One region of the Rhizobium sp. F40D2 genome, then DNA from elsewhere that is predicted to be linked to it. Evidence: riboswitches for the same ligand, from Rfam matches in the RefSeq annotation. Region 1 holds a riboswitch; the other holds the start of a gene.
What was found. A riboswitch is a leader RNA that binds a small molecule or an ion and turns the genes downstream of it on or off. The one in region 1 is predicted to bind thiamine pyrophosphate.
Positions count from the first base shown of each region.

Region 1 (7,093 bases):
CACTGCATCGAAACCGAGCTCCATGACGATCGTCGCATGCGAAGGCCGGCCGATACCGGCATCGACGATCAGCGGCACCTCGGGTAAATACGCCCGCATCGCTCGAAGGGCTGAAAGATTTTGGGGTCCCGCCGCAGATCCGATCGGCGCGCACCAGGGCATCAGCACCTGGCATCCGGCGTCGATGAGACGCTCGGCAACGACGAGATCGTCCGTCGTATAAGGAAAGACCCGAAAGCCTTCGCCAGTCAGGATGCGGGCCGCCTCCACGAGCGCGAAGACATCCGGCTGCAGCGTGTCGTGATTGCCGATCACCTCCAGCTTGATCCAATCGGTGCGAAACACTTCGCGGGCCATCTTCGCCGTCAGCACCGCCTCGGACACGCCATGACAGCCGGCCGTGTTGGGAAGAACGTGAACGCCGAGCGCACGGATCATGTCGAAGAAAGCGCCGCCGTTACGCCCGCCGGCCATTTCGCGGCGCAGCGACACGGTGACGATCTCGGTTTTGGAGCGCGTGATGGCTTCGGTCAGGATCGCCGGCGAGGGGTAACGCGCAGTGCCGAGAAGAAGGCGTGAGCCGATCTGGCTTCCGTAGAGATCAAGCATGCTCAGCCTCCCTGCATCGGGGTCAGGATTTCGATCCTGTCATTGTCGTTCAGCATGTGCTCGTCGCGATCCTCGCGATGAACCAGTTCGCCGTTAACGGCGGTCGCCAGCCAGTCGCCTTCGTAATCGAGTGCGGCCAGAAGCTGCGAAAGCGTGGTGGCGGCGATTGTCTGGGCTTCGCCATTGATGATCAGCTGCATTGGGTGTTCCTCTGCTTCAGCTATTTGGAGAAAATGAGTTCGGCTGCCTCCGCCGCCATGGTCGGCGCCAGCAGAAAGCCGTGGCGATAGAGGCCGTTGAAAAGGACGACCTTTCCCTCCCGCACGACGCGCGGAAGATTGTCGGGCAGGGCAGGGCGGATGCCGGCACCGGTTTCGACGACGGCGGCGTCGGCAAAGGCCGGATGCAGCGCATAGGCCGTGTTCAGCAGCTCCATCAGCGAACGTGCGGTGATCGGGCCGTCGGAATCGGTCTCGATCATCGTCGCGCCGATCATGAAAAACCCGTTGCCGCGGGGGACGACATAGACGGGAAAGCGCGGATGCAGCAGGCGAACGGGCCGGGTGAGGGTGACCTCATCGGTATGGAGATAAAGCATTTCGCCCCGCACGCCGCGCAGATCGCGCTCTTGCCCGATGCGGGCAGCGCCGGTGCAGTCGACGATATGGGAGAAATTGTCTTCACTCGGATCCGTGTCGGTAAAGACGACGCCGTTTGCCGACAGTTGCTCTTTCAATCCGCGCAACGCCTGACGCGGATCCATGTGCGCTTCGCGTGGGAAGAACAGGCCGTGCCTGAAACGGGCGGCGAGCATGGGCTCGAGGGCGGCGATATCGTTCTCTTCCACCCATTGATAACCGGTCGTCCGGCTGGCAAACCGCTTCAACTCGCCATGGTCGCGCGTCAAGGCAACGACGAGCGTGCCGTTGCGGACGACGCTGCCCGGCAGGATCGCTTCCCAGCGGTCGGCGGCATCGAGACCGCGCGTCAGCACGGCCTGATCGGCGCTTTCCCGCTCGCACCAGGGCGCCAGCATGCCGCCGGCGAGCCAAGACGCGGCATGAGCGAAGTTGGGATGCGGGTCGAAGACCGTGACATCGGCACCGCGGGCACGCAGCTCGCGGGCGACGGTGAGGCCGGCGACGCCGGCCCCTTTGACGAGGACATGCATTTCATTTCGTCCCGTTGGCGTGGGTATCGATCGGCATATAGAGATCGCCGCCCTCACGATATTTCGCCGCCATCGCGTCCAACCCTTCCTTTTGCGCTTCGGCGCGGATGTCGTGCGATATGCGCATCGAGCAGAATTTCGGGCCGCACATCGAGCAGAAATGCGCCACCTTGTGCGCTTCCTTCGGCAGGGTCTCGTCATGGAAGCTGCGGGCGGTGTCGGGATCGAGCGACAGGTTGAACTGGTCTTCCCAACGGAATTCGAAGCGCGCCCGCGACAGGGCGTCGTCGCGCAGGCGGGCGGCCGGGTGCCCCTTGGCAAGGTCGGCTGCGTGGGCAGCGATCTTGTAGGTGATGACGCCGGTCTTGACGTCGTTGCGATCGGGCAGGCCAAGATGCTCTTTCGGGGTGACGTAGCAGAGCATGGCCGTGCCGAACCAGCCGATCATCGCCGCGCCGATGCCGGAGGTGATATGGTCGTAGCCGGGGGCGATATCGGTGGTCAGCGGCCCCAGCGTGTAGAAGGGCGCCTCGCCGCAGACGGCGAGCTGCTTGTCCATGTTTTCCTTGATCTTGTGCATCGGCACATGGCCCGGCCCCTCGATCATCACCTGGCAATCCCTGGCCCAGGCGATCTTCGTCAACTCGCCCAGCGTTTCGAGTTCGGCAAACTGCGCCGCGTCGTTGGCATCGGCGATCGAGCCGGGGCGAAGGCCGTCGCCGAGCGAGAAGGAGACGTCATAGGCCCGGCAGATATCGCAGATCTCCTCGAAATGCTCGTAGAGGAAGCTCTCGCGGTGATGATGCAGACACCACTTGGCCATGATCGAACCGCCGCGCGAGACGATGCCGGTGACGCGATTGACGGTGAGTGGGATGTAATGCAGGCGAACGCCGGCATGGATGGTGAAATAGTCGACGCCCTGTTCGGCTTGCTCGATCAGCGTATCGCGATAGATCTCCCAGGTGAGGTCCTCGGCGACGCCGCCGACCTTCTCGAGTGCCTGATAAAGCGGCACCGTGCCGATCGCCAGCGGCGAATTGCGGATGATCCATTCGCGGATATTGTGGATGTTGCGGCCGGTCGACAGATCCATGACCGTATCGGCGCCCCAGCGGGCAGCCCAGACCATCTTCTCGACTTCCTCTGCCATCGATGAGGTGACGGCGGAGTTGCCGATATTGGCATTGATCTTCACCAGAAAATTCCGGCCGATGATCATCGGCTCGTTTTCGGGATGGTTGATATTGGCCGGGATGATCGCCCGGCCGGCGGCGACTTCCCGGCGGACGAATTCCGGCGTCACGTGATCGGGAATATCGGCGCCGAAGCTCTCGCCGTCGCGCACCAGCACTTCTGCCTTGGCCTTGCGGCCGAGATTTTCGCGAATAGCGATGAACTCCATCTCCGGCGTGATGATGCCGGCCCGTGCATAGGCAAGCTGGGTGACGGCTTTGCCGTCCTTGGCACGCAGCGGCCGGCGCCGCCCCGGAAATTCCGGTGTCAGCCGGTCGCCGCCGACAAAGCCGTTGTCCTCGGGGCGGACATGGCGGCGGTCATAGGCTTCGACGTCGCCGCGGGCCAGCACCCAGTCGCGGCGCATTGGGGACAGACCCTGCTCGATGCGGATCTCCGCACCTTCGATCGTGTAAGGACCGGAGGAATCATAGACGACGACAGGCGGTTCGCCCGCGGTCGGATGGACGCTGATTTCGCGCATCGGCACGCGGATATCGCCATGGATATCTCCGGGAATATGGATCTTTCGCGATGCCGGCAGCGGGCCGGTGGTGACGGTCGGGGTGAGGTTCTTTGCGGCAATGGTCATGGTTTGAGGCTCCAAGTTGTAAATTGGAGACCCAGTCAATCAGCCGGAATGATGGAAAGACGCCGGCACGGATTCCACGCGTGAATCCGCAGCCTTCGAGCGCTCGCACCGTCCCTACGCCAGTATGAACTGGATCAGGTTCAACGGGTCACTGCGCCACAACAGGCTAAGCCTTATTGTCCAGCAGTATCTCAGCCCCTTGCGGGACCCCCCTGGTGAATGCCGATAGTCGTAAAGCGCGGCTGCTGGTTGTGTCAAGCTTACAGCTTTGTCGTTTCCATAGATCGTCCGGCTCGGAGCCTGTTGCGTTACCGATCGAACTGCGGCAAATGTCAATTCACTCAACGTCAGGTGGATTTATGTCGTTTCGGATTGAACGTCTTACGCTAGAACATCTCCATGGCGCCGCCACTGTGCTGGTCAGGGCCTATTCGGGACCTCCGTGGAACGAGAATTGGTCGCTTGAAGCAGCGGCTGAAAATGTAAATACCGTGCTTGGAACGCCGAAATCCATTGCGCTTGCGGCCATTGATGGAGGCAGGGTACTGGGGATCGCGTTGGGCATACGACAGCGGCGCCATGCCGGTCCGGTCATTTATCTTGATGAGCTGTCGGTGCTGCCTGAGGCCCAGGGTAGGGGAATAGGGACCGCGCTGCTATCAGCCGTTTTCGAAACAGCAAAGGCCGAAGGCTGCAACAGCGTCTGGTTGGTCTCACAGCGAGAAGGTGCGTTGTCGAAATTTTATCAGCGCTGCGGGTTCGCCGTCGGCAGCAACCTTGGCCTCTACTCCAAATCGAGTGCGTAGCGGTTAGGGTTGTATTGGCCCGCCATGCCTAATGGCGAGCGCAGGGATTCGAGGCCCAAGACCCGGATATTCCCTTTGAACCATCTCCTTGTGGGATTAAAAGGTGCATGTCTGACCAAGTTTGTCCCTTTGCGGTATTTCGGAAGAAAGCTGGCGTCCGGTCGATCTGCGCGGCACCCCGCACCTCGTGAGTGTCAAACCTCACCTGCTGGCGGGAGCCCCATAGCCACCCCTGTCGGGGTGACGATCGTGATCGCCTCGCCTTCGCAAAGTCGCGTTTGCGCGCACCCCGGAAGTATTTCAATTTGCCTGTTGAGGCGGCGAACAAGGTTTTCGCCCGTTTCACCTGCTTCTCCGCCGGCAAGCCCGAACGGCCTCACGGTACGATGGCCGGACAGGATCGCACAGTCCATCGTTCGCCGAAAGCGGATCGTGCGGCTGGTGCCGTCGCCGCCATTCCAGCGTCCCCTGCCTCCGGAGCCCGCGCGTATGTGGAAATCCTCAAGCACGACGGGAAAGCGCAATTCGAGGATTTCCGGATCGGTTAGGCGTGAATTCGTCATGTGGGAATGGACACCGGCAGCGCCGGCAAAACCATCGCCCGCCGGGGCGCCCGAGCAAAGCGTTTCGTAATATTGGTGCGCCTCATCACCGAAGGTCAGATTGTTCATCGTGCCTTGCGACGAAGACAACATGCCAAGCGCACCGAAGAGACAATTGGTGACGGCTTGGCTCACCTCGACGTTTCCAGCGACGACCGCTGCAGGGCGGCGGGGAGCAAGCATCGACCCTTTAGGGACGATGATCCTGATTGGCCGCAGGCAGCCGGCATTCATCGGGATATGGTCTTCCACCAGAACACGGAAGACATAAAGGACTGCCGCACGCGTGATCGGCTCGGGGGCATTGAAATTGTCCGGCTGCTGCTCCGATGTCCCGGTAAAATCAACCGTAGCCTCGCGTTTTGCACGATCGATGGTGACGCGGACCTTTATCGCGCATCCTTGGTCCATCGGATAGGTGAACTCGGCATCATCGAGACGGGCGATCAACCGGCGGACGCTTTCCGCAGCATTGTCCTGCACATATCCCATATAGGCCTCCACGACATCGAGACCGAATTCCGCCACCATCTTTCGCAATTCGTCGGCACCCTTCTGATTGGCGGCGATCTGGGCCCTGAGATCCGCGACGTTCTGATCGGGATTGCGAACAGGGTAGGGTGCTTTCGTCAGCAATTGCGTCAGTTCCGCCTCCCGAAACCGGCCCTGGTCGACGAGCTTGAAATTGTCGATATAAACGCCCTCCTCGTCGATGGTCCGGGCGTTTGGCGACATTGATCCCGGAGCGGTGCCGCCAATATCGGCGTGATGGCCACGGGATGCCACCCAGAACAGGATGTTCTGCACCGCGTCGTCGAAGATCGGAGTGCAGACGGTGATATCGGGCAGGTGGGTGCCGCCATTATAGGGCGCGTTGATGGCAAAGACGTCTCCAGGGCGGATGATCGGGTTGCCCGCGATGATCGCTTCCACCGACCGGTCCATCGATCCGAGATGTACGGGAACGTGAGGCGCGTTGGCGACAAGCGCGCCATGGCGATCGAAGACGGCGCAGGAGAAGTCGAGGCGCTCCTTGATGTTGACGGAGGAGGCCGTGTTTTGCAGCGTGAAGCCCATCTGCTCGGCAATCGACATGAAGAGGTTGTTGAATATCTCGAGCATGACCGGATCGGCGCCTGTCCCGAGAGCAGCCGACCGCAATTTGGCGACTCTGCGTTCGAGCACGATGTGGTCCCGCGCTGTCAGCGTGGCTTTCCATCCGTTCTCGACGGTAATGGTCTGATTGGGTTCGATCAGCAGGGCCGGACCGGTGATGGTCTGACCGGAGCAAAGCTTCTCACGCCGATAGATGGGGGCGTCGTGCCATTGTCCCTCGGAAAAGAACCGTGCTCGGGCTAAGGGCTGTGGATCGATGGCTTGTGCGACCGCGTCTGCCACCAACTCGACGTGCCGTCCGCCTCCGACTGCCTCGATGACGAGCGTTTCGACGATTAGAGGCTTGTTGTGGTCGACAAATCCGAAGCGAGATTCATGCGCGGCATCGAAGCTCCTTTTCAGGGTATCGCCGTTGATATCGCTGATGATGATCACGCCTTTTTCCGCCTCGATGCGGGCAGCGCTAATTTCCAGCGCAGCGTCCGCACCGGCATAGCGGATAAGGAGCCGCAGATTGACGGCGATCTCCTTGGCGTCGACCCCTTGTTCGCCGACCTCCCGGATGGCTTCCGCGGACAAGGGCTGAGCAGCCGCAGCGATTGCCTTAATATTGTCGGCAGACAGCGGGAGATCGAGTGAGACCTGGCGCATGGCGCGGATTTCGGCAAGCCCCATGCCGTAGGCTGAAAGCAGGCCGGAAAAGGGGTGGACAAGCACCTTGGTCATGCCGAGCGCATCGGCGACAAGGCACGCATGCTGGCCGCTGGCCCCACCAAACGCATTTAATGTATAGCCGCTGACGTCATATCCGCGCGCGATGGAGATCTTCTTCACCGCTTCTGCCATGTTCGCGACGGCGATCTTCAGGAAGCCATCGGCCACTTCCTCGCCGCTGCGCCCATCGCCGATTTCCGCGGCGAGTTCATCAAAGGCAGCCTTGACCGCGGGATAGTCCAGGGGT
Region 1 covers NZ_JBPWQX020000002.1:478,641-485,733, forward strand. Annotated here, with positions in the region: gene ACS4RS_RS26950 (thiazole synthase) at 1-609, opposite strand, end outside; gene thiS (sulfur carrier protein ThiS) at 612-809, opposite strand; gene thiO (glycine oxidase ThiO) at 830-1,780, opposite strand; gene thiC (phosphomethylpyrimidine synthase ThiC) at 1,782-3,608, opposite strand; TPP riboswitch at 3,702-3,832, opposite strand; gene ACS4RS_RS26970 (GNAT family N-acetyltransferase) at 3,968-4,414, shown strand; gene ACS4RS_RS26975 (hydantoinase B/oxoprolinase family protein) at 4,609-7,093, opposite strand, start outside.

Region 2 (7,093 bases), on a different replicon from region 1:
AGCCGCACCAGCCCTTCGGCGGCGGCGCCCTTCTTCAAAGCCGCGGTCATTTTCGTATCCAGCGCCAGCTGCGCCCAGCATCCGGTCTGGTTGCAGTTGCGATAGTCGAGCTTGGCGACGGGCTTGCCGTCGGCCTTGATCGACAGGCCCGAGGGCAGGAAAACGTTGAGCGGCAGAAGGGCGGTCAGCATCAGCCGTGGCTTGCCCTTGTCCTTGTCGGAAGGCGCGGCAGGCGGCGCCGATATCGCCAGCGTCAAGATATTGACGGGTTTACCGTCCTTGGTGACTTGTGCCACCTGTGCGACTTCGCAAGCCTCAGCGCCTGCCGCACCGGTGCAGCGATAATACCAGTCGTCGAATTTCTGAGATTTTAGCGCCGGCGCCGATTGGGTCGGCGCTTGCACCTGCTCCGGCTCTTGGGTGCCGGGAGATTGCGAAAAGGATGGGGTCGCACAGGCGATCGATATCAGAATGGGGGCACTCGTCCGGAGACCCCGCTTCATGCCGCTTTTCAAAAATGTCTTCATTTAAAGTGCAACTTCAGGAAGATTTTATTCTCGTGGAAAGTCATATCGCTACGATCCGCAATTCGGTCAACCTTAACGTGTCAGCACGGTAAAGTTTGCGTTAGGTATTTATTTCGCGTTCTGGGAGATTACGTTCAGTTTGCCCGAGAACCTACGCGCAACGAAATCACAACAGATTCCAAAATTCGAATGAAACCGATTGGCGAGACCCATGAGACGACGCGCAACTTACGCGAAGCTGGCCACCTGCTCGTTGTCATTGAAAATCATGCGCATAGACGGATAGGATGAATAATTCCGCACCGCCGGACATCCGGAGAATCCTGCGGAAGATGAGCTGCACTCATTTTGAAGAAAAGACGCTCCGAGGCGCCTGCATCATTCCCGATGCCGCCCACAAATACAGAGATGTATTTCGGAAATTCCTTACACCCCCGGGTTGCTACTGTTGTTTATCTGCGGATGAGGGGACAACCGCATGGCGAAACCGCAACGGCCGACACAGCCCAGGACGGAATTCGCGGCCCAGCATTCGCGAAAACCCGATTAAGACCCGAATCGGCGGCGACCTCCCGTCTCTCGCTGCGCCGTCGCAGGACTGTCATTTTCGAGATGACATCCGCCCCGTTCTCTGCGAAAAAGAGCGCGATGAGAGACAGGGGCGCCCGTCGACAGACGGGCTGAGAAGCACCCTTCGAACCTGAACCGGATAATGCCGGCGGAGGGAGTCGCTCGGGGTCGCGGCTTAGCCCGCACGAATTGCCCCGTGCCCGCCCCCGCCTGAAAGGGGCCACATGCAGACCAGGACCACACCAGGAGCCATGCTGACGGCGATGCGCGAAAAGCCGCCGCTCGTTCAGTGCATCACCAATTACGTGGCGATGAACATCGCCGCCAATGTTCTCCTGGCCGCCGGCGCCTCGCCCGCCATGGTGCATGCGGCTGAAGAAGCCGGCGAATTCGCCGGCATCGCCAGTGCGCTGACCGTCAATATCGGCACGCTGTCGACGCAATGGATCGACGGCATGCAGGCGGCCGCGAAGGCCGCAACCGCGGCCGGCAAACCCTGGGTGCTCGATCCGGTCGCCCATTATGCCACGGCCTTCCGCCGCGATGCGGTTGCCGGTCTGCTGGCGCTCAAGCCGACGATCATCCGCGGCAACGCTTCCGAGATCATCGCGCTTGCCGGCGGCGAGAGCCGCGGCCAGGGCGTCGACAGCCGCGATCCGGTCGAGCAGGCCGAAGGCTCGGCGCGCTGGCTTGCCGAGCGGCAGCAGGCGATCGTCGCCGTTACCGGTGCTGTCGATTTCGTCACCGATGGCGAGCAGGCGGTGCGCATCACCGGCGGATCGGCGTTGATGCCGCAGGTCACCGCGCTCGGCTGCTCGCTCACCTGCCTGGTCGGCGCCTTTGCCGCCACGGTGCCCAAAGATCTGTTCGGGGCGACGGTCGCAGCCCTTGCAACCTTCGCCATCGCCGGCGAGGAGGCAGCACTCGGTGCGGCCGGTCCCGGCTCCTTCGCCTGGCGCTTTCTCGATGCGCTGCACGCGCTCGACGCCGAAACGCTCGATGCCAGGGCAAGGATATCGGCGGCATGAAGACCTTCGATCTTTCGCTCTATCTCGTCCTCGATCCTGACCTCTGCGCCGGGATCGGCATGGTCGAAACGGCGCGGCTTGCAGTTGCCGGCGGCGCGACGATGGTGCAGTTGCGCGACAAACATGCCGGCACGACCGCGATGATCGAGACCGGCCGCGCCTTTAAACAGGCGCTCGATGGCACCGGCGCCCGCCTCATCGTCAACGACGATGTCGAGGCGGCCATCGCCATCGGAGCGGACGGGTTGCATATCGGCCAGGAGGATATGGATGCGGTGAGAGCGCGGGCGATGATCGGCCCCGACATGATCCTCGGCCTCTCGGTCGAGACCGCAGCGCTTGCCGCTGGCGTCGATCGCAGCCTGGTCGATTATACCGGCGTCGGGCCGGTGTTTGCGACCTCGACCAAGGCCGACCACAAGCAGCCGATCGGTTTTGACGGCCTGGCAAGGCTGGTGAAAGCCTCGCCGGTGCCGTCGGTCGCCATCGGCGGGCTCAAGGCGGAGCATGCGGCGAAAGTCTTTGCCGCGGGCGCCAGCGGGCTTGCCGTTGTCTCCGCCATCTGCGGCACGCCGGACCCGGAAGCAGCCACGCGCCGCATCGCCGCAGAAATTCGAAAGGCCCGTGCATGATCCGCAACGTCCTCTCCATCGCCGGCTCCGACCCCTCAGGCGGCGCCGGCATTCAGGCCGATCTCAAGGCCTTTTCCGCCCGCGGCGTCTACGGCATGGCGGTGCTGACCGCGTTGACGGCGCAGAACACGCAAGGCGTCAGCGGCGTGCATCTGGTGCCACCTGCATTCGTTGCCGATCAGATCAACGCCGTCTTTGCCGATGTGCGTGTCGATGCCGTCAAGATCGGCATGATCGCCAATGCCGGCATCGCCGAGGCCGTTGCTGGAGCGCTCGCCGATCAGCGCGGCATCCCCATCGTCATCGATCCCGTGATGATCGCCAAGGGCGGTGCCCCCTGCTGGCGCCCGAAGCCGTCGATGTGCTGACCCGCCGGCTGCTGCCGCTCGCGACACTGCTGACCCCGAACCTGCCGGAGGCTGCCGCCCTGCTGCACGAGCCGGTCGCGACAAACCGGGAGGAGATGGCGGCGCAGGCCGAACGGCTGCGCGCGCTCGGCCCGGCCTCGGTGCTGGTCAAGGGCGGTCATCTCGACAGCGACGACAGCCCCGACGTGCTTGCCACGGCCGACGGCCTGCACTGGTTCGAAGCCCGGCGGGTGCCGACCAAGAACACCCACGGCACCGGCTGCACATTGTCGAGCGCGCTGGCGGCCGAGCTTGCCAAGGGCGCCTCGGTGCCCGAGGCTGTCGCTATCGCCAAGGATTACCTCGCCGGCGCGGTCGCCGCCGCCGGAAGCCTCACCGTCGGCTCCGGCCACGGCCCGGTGCAGCATTTTCATGCGCTTTGGAAAGTGGCGGGATAAACATCCATCATCGACGCACCCCTTCAATCGAAACGGCTCGGGCTCCCCGGGCCGTTTTTGCGTTCGGCAGCCATCTTGCTTTTGAGCGGGAGCATCATGGCGAGCAGCATCGCGCCATTTGAAAAACGCAGTTGACAAGCTCAGCCAGATAGCCAAGTCTATGACATTAAAAGGGGATATATTCCGCAATAACGGAATATGAGGAGGAATGACCGGTGCCAGACCTGCTTGTGAGTCTATACTCCACAAAGCTTGCCGATCTGAATCGGAAAGCCGATCATGTCGGTGTCTCCATCCGACCGGCCCTCCCCCCGGAACTGCACCTCGTCGTCGACTGGGTTCGCCAGCAGTTCAGCGAGAACTGGGCAAGCGAAGTCTCCGTCGCCTTCTCCCGCCAGCCGGTTGCCTGCCTGATCGCCGTCGACGGCGGCAAGCTGCTCGGCTTTGCCTGCTACGACACGACGGCGCGCGGCTTCTTCGGCCCGACCGGCGTCGATCCTGAGGCGCGCGGCAAGGGTATCGGGCTCGCCCTGTTTTCAGCCTGCCTTCAGACGATGAAGACGCTTGGCCATGCCTATGCCTTCATCGGCGATGCCGGCCCGGTCGATTTTTACGCGAAGACCGCAGGCGCCATCACCATCCCCGCCCCCGACAAGGGCATCTACGAAGGCATGCTGAGACGCATGCCGAAATGACCACCTGATCCCGGAGCACCAGAATTGTCCTCGACCCCGCTCGCCCTTTTCGTCGGCCTTCCCAATCCGGTCCTTTCGGATGAAGAATTCGCCCTGTTTCGCGAGACCAATCCGCTCGGCCTCTTCGTCGGCCGGCGCAATCAGCGCGAGCCGGAGCAGACGAAGCGGCTGATCGAACGCTTTCGCGAAGCCGTCGGCCGCGACGATGCGCCTGTTTTCACCGACCAGGAAGGCGGTCGCGTGCAGCATCTCGATGCCGGCCCATGGCCACTCTTCCGCAGCTTCGGCCAGTTCGCCGAACTTGCGCGCCGGGATTTCGCGCTCGGCAAAAAAGCATTGCGCCTTTCCTCCCAGGCCATGGGGGCGATGATGACGGAACTCGGCCTTTCCAGCGGCTGCTCGCCCGTTCTCGACCTCGTCTTCGAGACGACGAGCGCGGTCATCGGCGCCCGCTCTTTCGGCCCCGATCCTGATGTCATCGCCGCCCTCGGCCGCGAGGTGATCGACGGCCTGCTCGAGACCGGCAATATGCCTGTGATGAAGCACATTCCCGGCCACGGCCGCGCGACGCTGGATTCCCACAAGGAGCGCCCGGTGGTCGATGCCAGCCGCGAGACGCTCGCTGCCACCGATTTCAAGCCCTTCGTGGCGCTGAAGGATACGCCCTGGGCCATGGTCGCCCATGTCGTCTACGCCGCCTACGACAAGGAGCTGCCCGCCTCCGTCTCGCCAGTCATGCACGACGTCATCCGCAAGGATTTGGGTTACGACGGCGTGCTGATTTCCGACTGCATCTTCATGGAATCGCTCTCCGGCACCCTGCCGGAACGCGTCAAACAGATACTCGACGCCGGCTTCGACATCGCCCTCCACAGCCATGGCGACATTGCCGAAAGCGAAGCCGCCGCCAAGGCCGCCCGGCCGCTGACGGACGCCGCTCTCAAGCGGATCGCCGCCGCCAAGGCCCGCCTCGGCAATCTCAAGATCGATGTCCGCGCCGCCCATGCTGAAGTCGAAGACATGTTTGCAAGCGCGCTGGTCTCCTGACCGGCGCGTCATCTCTCACTGCATAAAAAAGGGGAATAAGACATGAAAAGATATCTTCTTGCCGCCGCAGCACTGACGCTGCTTTCGGGCTCCGCCATGGCGCAAACGGTCCTGACGGCGAATATCGAACCGGCGACGACCTGGGTGCGCAACTTCAACCCGTTCAACCAGACCTCGTCGCGCCAGTCGACGCTCGATTTCATCTATGAGCCGCTGGTTATTTTCAACCGCTTCGACAGCAACAAGCCGGTCTATCGCCTGGCCGAAAGCTTCAAGCTCTCCGACGATCTGAAGAGCATCGATTTCAAGCTGCGCCCGAACCTGAAATGGTCTGATGGTAAGCCGCTGACGGCAGCCGACGTCAAGTTCACCTATGACTACCTGAAGAAATTCCCGGCGCTCGATTTCGTCAGCATCTGGAGCTTCATCACCGATGTCAAAGCCGTCGACGGCCAGACGGTGCGCTTCACGCTCGCCAATCCGAGCTCGCTCGCTGCCGAGCAGATCTCGCAGCTGCCGATCGTTCCCGAACATGTCTGGAAGGACGTCGCCGATCCGGTCACTTTCGCCAACGAGAACCCGGTCGGCAGCGGCCCGCTGACCGAGGTGCCGCGCTTCACCGGCCAGACCTACGACCAGTGCCGCAACCCGAACTATTGGGATAACGCGCATCTGAAGGTCGATTGCATGCGCTTCCCGCAGCTTGCCGACAACAACCAAATGCTGACGGCGACGGCCGACGGCACGCTCGACTGGGGCGTCTCCTTCATTCCCGATATCGACAATGTCTATGTTTCCAAGGATCCGGCGCATTTCCACTATTGGTATTCGCCGAGCAGTATGGTCGCCTTCCTGTTCAACCTGGACACCGCGAACGAGAACAACAAAAAGGCCTTCAACGATCTGAAATTCCGCCGAGCCGTCTCGATGGCGCTCGACCGCAAGACGATGATCGACGTCGCCGGCTACGGCTATCCGACGCTCAACGAAGACCCCGGCCTGATGGGCGAGCTTTACAAGAGCTGGGCGGACCCATCCGTCAAATCAGACTTCGGCAAGTTCGCAACCTATGACGCCGACGCCGCCAAGGCCCTGCTCGACGAGGCTGGCTACAAGGACAAGGACGGCGATGGTTTCCGCGACAATCCCGACGGCAGCAAGATCTCTTTCTCGATCATCGTCCCGAGCGCCTGGACCGACTGGATCGACACCGTCAATCTCGCCGTCGAAGGCATGCAGGCGGTCGGCATCGACGCCAAGATCGAGACGCCTGAAGAAGCCGTCTGGACCGGCAACCTGATCAACGGCAGCTTCGATGCGGCGATCAACAGCCTGCCGGCCTCGGCCTCGCCCTATTATCCCTACAAGCGCGCCTTCAGCGCTTCGGACAAGGGCAAGACCCGCTTCACCGCGCAGCGCTGGTTCAATCCCGAGGTCGAGAAGCTCGTCACCGAGTTCACCCAGACGGCAGATCTTGCCAAGCAGAAGGAGGCGATGAACAAGGCGCAGCGCATCGTCGCCGAAAACATGCCGATGATTCCGGTGTTCAACAATCCGAACTGGTATCAGTACAACACCAAGCGCTTCACCGGCTGGTCGACCAAGGAAAATCCCTTCGTCAATCCGTCGATCTCGCGGACCAATCCGGCACGCCTCCTGAACCTGCTCGCGCTCGAGCCGGTCAAGTAAGACACCTCCCGGGAGCGGCGTCAGAACATGATGCCGAAAAGTGTAAGCGGTTTTCGGATGACATCACGCTCATCCAGAAGCGCCGCTCCCGTCACGACGG
Region 2 covers NZ_JBPWQX020000001.1:240,870-247,962, reverse strand. Annotated here, with positions in the region: gene ACS4RS_RS23500 (invasion associated locus B family protein) at 1-527, opposite strand, end outside; TPP riboswitch at 1,175-1,271, shown strand; gene thiM (hydroxyethylthiazole kinase) at 1,322-2,125, shown strand; gene thiE (thiamine phosphate synthase) at 2,122-2,757, shown strand; partial or broken gene thiD (bifunctional hydroxymethylpyrimidine kinase/phosphomethylpyrimidine kinase) at 2,754-3,562, shown strand; gene ACS4RS_RS23480 (GNAT family N-acetyltransferase) at 3,778-4,257, shown strand; gene ACS4RS_RS23475 (glycoside hydrolase family 3 N-terminal domain-containing protein) at 4,282-5,304, shown strand; gene ACS4RS_RS23470 (ABC transporter substrate-binding protein) at 5,347-6,993, shown strand.
Region 2: another riboswitch for thiamine pyrophosphate. It lies ahead of thiM (hydroxyethylthiazole kinase); the one in region 1 lies ahead of thiC (phosphomethylpyrimidine synthase ThiC).